Regions from separate parts of the Blautia sp. Sow4_E7 genome, predicted to be linked through region 1. Evidence: riboswitches for the same ligand, from Rfam matches in the RefSeq annotation. Region 1 holds a riboswitch; the other holds the start of a gene.

Region 1 (3,157 bases):
GGCACCCTTTAAGGCAATGTAAATGGTATATGTAATCTCATGAGCCTGGGACATTCTGGTGGTCATACCGATAATGGTATTATTCTGGTTTAATGCCACCGGAATGGTGAAGGTGGATGTTCCGCCGCCGCATGCTCCGCAGTATTTATTTCCGTTTGCTTTTACATATCCATAGTATTCACTGCTGAATACGATCGTCGCATAAGCCTGTCCGCCGGTTACGGTGATCTTGCTGCAGGAAATGCTTACTTTTCCAGTTCCGCCAGACCAGGAGAAGCTGTCCGGAGTATAGGTTCCGTCTGCCAGAGTAGTGGAACTGTTTACCGCTGCTGTTCCGCCGCTTAAGTCAGATTCATATTTAGACTCTTTTTCCGGTTTTTTATCTGGTTTCGGAGTCGGTGTTCGGGTTGGGGTACTGCTTGGGGTTGGGGCTGCTGTAGGTGTTGGGGTAACTGTAGCCGGAGTATCCGTGTTATCATCTGGTGTTTCCGGGTCATCCTGCACATCACCGATTTTGTTCAGGGTTTCTGACTGGAAGGTAAGGATCCTGTCATACCAGATCTGATTTTTATGGGAAAAAGCAGCGACTGCAATTCCATCATCAAGAGACTCTACCGGAATCTCATAGGTATACTTACCGTCAGCATTTACCACATATGGAACCCATTTCGAGGAATCTGCTGCGGCAGCTTCTTCCTTTGTTCCAAGAAAGAGATAATCGTATCCTGTACCGCTTAAAGTAAGGACAGCAGTCATTTTGCCATTCTTGGAAGTAAGCACACAGTTTACTACACGGAACATGGTTGCGCTGGAATTTACAGTTACGTTATAAATTCCGCTGTCGCATACGTTACCGGCTGGTTTAACAGCAGGGGTTGGGGTAGTGGTTGGTGCCGGAGCTGGGGTCTCGCTTGGAACTGGTGTAACCGTTGGTGTGGGTGCCTTATTACCTGGAATTGTAATGGTAAATTCTCCGCCTTTGGAATACTGATACCATACGCCGCCCTCTTTTTTACGGATGGCTACCTGATATTTCTGGTCTTCTTCTGTGGAAGGAACTGCAAATTCAAAGGTATAGCCCTCTCCTGTAGGAGTTCCTACACATACATTTTCTGGATCACTTTTTGCATCTTCCACGCTTCCGAGATAGATGGCATCGTATTTGTCTGTAGCGGTTACGATAGTAACAATTGTTTTGTCTCCCTCGTGTCTTGCAGAAGAGCTTGCAATCTTAAACATACCAAGGGCGCCGGAATCATCTGGCTTATCAATTGTGATGTCCGATCCGTCTGGTTTTACATCTGCTTTTGTTGTGTCATCTGTCTTTCCGGTTTCTTCTTTGGAATCGGATTTTTCGGAAGTTTTGGTATCCTTTGCCTCTTCCTTTTTCTCTTCTGCCGGAGTTACAGTTGCTTCCGGTGTCTGCTCTGGTTCCGGATCCGCTTCTGCTGCAGGAGTCTGCTCCGGAGCTGGTGTTTCGGAAGGGATTTCCTTTGCCGGCTCTTCCGTAGCCGGTGCTTCCTCTGAAGAGGCTGTATTAGAAGTATCTTCAGAAGCAGTTTTCTGATCATCCATGTCCGCAGCTTTTTCCTCTGCAGCTGGTGTAGGGGTAGCTGTAACCAGCACATTTACATCCTCTCCCTCTGCCTGTGTGAGCACAGCCGAAGTGATCGTCATTGCTACAGAAAGAAACAGTGCCAGAAAGCGTTTTGAATTTCTTTTCATTTTTCTCCCTCGATTCTTTATAGTTCATTTATATGGTTCTGAATAAATCCAGGCAGTTTCTTGTAAAGAAGCTCATCTGTATACATCAGAAAATTCCAACGGAATATTTTATTACACAAAAATGCCTGCTCCAAACAAAGAAGCAGGCACTAAAATTTAAATATTCTGCAGTCAGATATATCATGAGAATGAAGTGCTTTCTTCGGAAGCTTTCATTAACGGATTCAGCAGGTTTCCTGGCTTACAGATCATTACGGAATCTAACCTTCTCAGTAAAATACCAATGGCACGAACAGATTCCATTCCCTGTTTACAGTGACCGGATCGCTCAGGACTTTCACCTGATTCCCTCTTAGCCTGCAGTCTATTCCTGCAAAGGCACTGAAAACGGATTTATTCAATTCATTTCATTATAGCAGACTGCTTTGTCGAAATCAATAGATTGACCTGGCAAATTATTGTTTATATTGGCTGTAGCCAACTTCTTCCTTGCGAAGAAGGGTACCTTCCTCATCATAGACGCTGCGATAGGTCCGGCAAGTATTGGCATCTGAATGTTCGGTAGTGATCTCCACCCGGTTGTTATCTGTTTTCGTACCGTAGATGGATACTGTCACTGCTTCTTCTTTCTCATCGTAGGAAGCGGTGATCTTAACCGGATATGCACTGTTATTCTGGAAACGGAAATCCTGTCCGCCCCATACTACTGCTGCATCCAGTCCGTCCTCCACGTAATCGATCCGCGCTGCGTGATTATGACGCTCCACAATGGCCAGATCTGACTGGAGACATGCCATATACAAAGTGGTAGAAATCTGGCAGATTCCGCCTCCAATATCCTGGGCGTGTTCGCCGCCGACAATTACCGTAGCTTCCCGGTAGCCTCTTTCCTCTGTTCGTGGTCCAAGGGTATCGTTATAGGAAAAAATCTGTCCAGGCTGAAGCTCTACCCCGTCACAGGCTTCCACAGCCAGCTTCAGATTGGCTACACGGTTATCCGTTCCTCCGCCGTATGTGGTATAAGTACCAAGCAGGTTCAGGTAAGGAAGGGCTTCAATTTCTTCTGTGGACACATCTGGTAAAGTGATTTCCAGCGGAATTGTGACAGTTTCTCCTTCTTTTGCTTTTTTCAGTTTCTTTTCAGCAGATTTTACATTGAAGGAAATGCCCGTAACAGCTGGAATGATCTCATTATTTTCCCCTAAAGAAGCATCCTGTGCCTCTGTATGTACCTCTTCATAATAAGCTTCCATATCCAGTTCGTCCGGCGGAGTTTCCTTCGTCGGGCACTCAATAACTGCCTCATAATCCTCAATGGAAATCGCCCTCAGAATTTCCTCCTTCAAGGCATCCATATCAGGTCCGATCCCGGTTTTGCCTTTGGTGATCACTAAATCTGTGTCTGTGAGTTCACAGGAAGTCTGTACGGTGG
Region 2 (3,157 bases), on a different contig from region 1:
GAAAAAGGCAGTGAAGAGTGACACAGAAGATCCAAAACTGATCCAGGGTGTTGCAGTAGAAGAGGCTGATGGAAGTACTTCTTATCGTTTTACAATGCCAATTCCGGCATTAAATACAAAGGTAGAATTTGTTGCAAATAGTGGTACAGGTACAAGATGGCTTTCAAAAGCTCTTACATTTACTACTGATAAAGTGACGAAAGGTATTACCCTTGATACAACTGAGGAAATGCTGAATGTAGGTTCTGAGAAAGCGATCACAGCTACTGCAGCTGCTGATTACAGCACAGGTAAAAAGATCACATGGACTTCCAGTGATGAAAAGGTTGCGACTGTAACAGATGGTACAGTAAAAGCAGTAGGAGAAGGAAAAGCAGTGATCACAGCACAGGTTGGAGAGTTTACAGCAGAGTGCCAGATCACAGTTCATACTTATGAAACCCTTCCGGCAAGAACTGCAACCTGTACAAGAACCAGTCTTACAGAGGGCCTTAAATGCTCTGTATGCGGTGAGATCCTGAAAGCTCAGGTGGAAGGTCCGGCACTTGGACATAAAGAAGTAGTTCTTCCGGCTGTGAAAGCTACCTGTACCAAGGATGGATGGAGTGAAGGTAAGAAATGCTCTGTATGCGGTATCATCCTGAAAGCCCGCAAGCTTGTAAAGGCAAGCGGACATAAAGAGGTTGTGATCCCGGCTGTGGCAGCAACACAGGGACATACCGGACTTACAGAAGGAAAGAAATGCTCCGTATGCGGTGAGATCCTGACAGCCCAGAAAACCACACCGGCACTTCCAATCCTTGTTGCCAAGGTAACTGTAAGTGCGAAAAATTCCGTAAAGGTAGCAGCAGGCAAGAAAGTACAGCTTCAGGTGAAAACAGCTCCTTCTAATGCAGACAACAGCGCGGTAACCTGGAAATCCAGCAATACCAAGGTAGCAACTGTCAATGCAAAAGGCGTTGTAACTATGAAGAAAAATGCTGGTGGAAAGAGCGTTGTAATTACCGCAACTGCAAAAGACGGCAGCAAGGTATACGGTTCCATTAAGCTTACCTGCATGAAGGGCTATGTGAAGAAAATCACCATTTCCGGAAAGAAAACAGTCAAAAAAGGAAAGACCCTGAAGCTGAAAGCAAACGTTACAGCATCCAGTAAGGCAAACAAGAGCGTGGTATGGAGCTCCAGCAATACCAAGGTAGCAACGGTATCTTCCAAGGGTGTTGTGAAAGGGAAAAAGAAAGGTACTGTAACAATTACAGTCAGATCTCTTGACGGAACCAATAAGAAGGCAACGATCAAGATCAAAGTAAAATAAGTAAAAATGTTTAAATGCGATAATATCTGAATTGCTTTAAAATGGTCCATGGCATAGTCTGTGGACCATTTTTTTCTATGAAAGTTCTGGACGGCAGCCACGAATTCGTCATGCCTGCATGTTAGAAAATCTGCTGGAAATCTGTATAGAAGAGTGGACTGTGGAGGAGCGGAAAAATATGGCTGAGAAGATTTAAAGAAAATGTATAAATCCAGGCTGATTTACAAAAAATACATATTTTGTTCATAAAAAATACATGAAAATATGGTAATTTCTAATCATCCGAGTCGAATATGTATAATGGTTATAACGCAAGGGTTGCATCATGAACATGGTGCATAAAAGAGAATCCGGTGAGAATCCGGAACGATGCCGTCACTGTGTAAGGGAGCTGCTTCAGAGCCCACTGGGAAACCGGGAAGGGGAAGCGGCGTTGACCGAAGTCAGGAGAACTGCCTTGGCGTGGAATCTTAGGTCTGCGGTACACAGAACCTGTATTCTCATAACGATACATGAATATTTTCTAAATGTTTTTTGGAAGAAACGTGTGTATATGGGGATGGTTACAGTCGCAGAAAATGCGGCTGTTTTTTACGCGGTATGAGCCAGAGACTATGCTTGCATGAGACCTTGGCGATTGCCGCGGGATTCTTTATACGTGATTCTATCCGGAAATACAAGAAAAAAAGAGGAAAAAGAAATGAAAAGAAACTCTTTATTAGCAATCCTTCTTGCAGCTTCTATGGCAGCAAGCATGACAGTAGCAACTGGATCTGTTGCATTTGCAGAGACAGAGGAAGCTACAGAGGAGACAGCAGACGATGCAGAAGCAGCCGATGATGCAGAAGCAGCAGATGACACAGCGGATGCAGATCAGGAAGCTGCTGATAAAGTAGCAGCACTTATTGACGCAATCTATGTTCAGGAGAGAACAGATGATACAGACGCACAGTGCAAAGAAGCAAAAGAAGCATGGGATGCCCTTACAGATGCTCAGAAAGAGCTGGTAGAGGGAGAAGAAGCAAGCCCAGAGTATTTCGGACGTGACACAGGTGATGCTTCCAAGGATGATCCACGTAACCAGGATGAGATCGGTGACAATGAGCTTCTGGTTGTAAGCTTTGGTACATCCTTTAATGACAGCCGTGCTGAGGATATCAAAGGAATTGAGGATGCTCTTGCAGAAGCATTCCCGGATTGGTCTGTAAGAAGAGCATTTACCGCTCAGATCATCATCAATCATGTACAGGCAAGGGACGATGAGCACATTGACAACATGCAGCAGGCTCTTGAACGTGCTGTAGAGAACGGTGTTAAGAATCTGGTTGTTCAGCCTACACACCTTATGCATGGTGCTGAGTATGATGAGATGGTAGAAGCTATTGATGCGTACAAAGATAAATTTGAGTCTGTAGCAATCGCTGAGCCAATGCTTGGTGAGGTTGGAGATGACGCTACTGTTATCAACGACGACAAAGCTGCTGTTGCACAGGCAATTACAGATGAGGCTGTAAAAGAGGCTGGATATGACACCATGGAAGCTGCTGCAGAAGATGGAACAGCATTCGTATTCATGGGACATGGTACTTCCCATACAGCAAACGTTACATATGACCAGATGCAGACACAGATGGAGAACCTTGGATTCACAAACGCATTCATCGGTACTGTAGAGGGTGAGCCAGAGGATACCGCTTGTGACGTAGTAATTGACAAAGTTAAAGATGCTGGCTTCAAGAAAGTAATCCTTCGTCCACTTATGGTTGTTGCTGGTGACCACGCAAACAACGATATGGCTGGTGATGATGACGATTCCTGGAAGAGCATGTTCGAGGCTTCTGG

Evidence for each region. A riboswitch is a leader RNA that binds a small molecule or an ion and turns the genes downstream of it on or off. The one in region 1 is predicted to bind cobalamin.
Region 2: linked by a shared signal. The riboswitch ahead of ACTQ50_RS10670 (sirohydrochlorin cobaltochelatase) and the one ahead of ACTQ50_RS01760 (hypothetical protein) in region 1 are both predicted to bind cobalamin.

The regions. Positions count from the first base shown of each region.
Region 1 covers NZ_JBQKLL010000002.1:41,543-44,699, forward strand. Annotated here, with positions in the region: gene ACTQ50_RS01760 (hypothetical protein) at 1-1,725, opposite strand, end outside; cobalamin riboswitch at 1,935-2,126, opposite strand; gene ACTQ50_RS01765 (VanW family protein) at 2,181-3,157, opposite strand, start outside.
Region 2 covers NZ_JBQKLL010000016.1:13,280-16,436, forward strand. Annotated here, with positions in the region: gene ACTQ50_RS10665 (Ig-like domain-containing protein) at 1-1,315, shown strand, start outside; cobalamin riboswitch at 1,614-1,789, shown strand; gene ACTQ50_RS10670 (sirohydrochlorin cobaltochelatase) at 2,016-3,157, shown strand, end outside.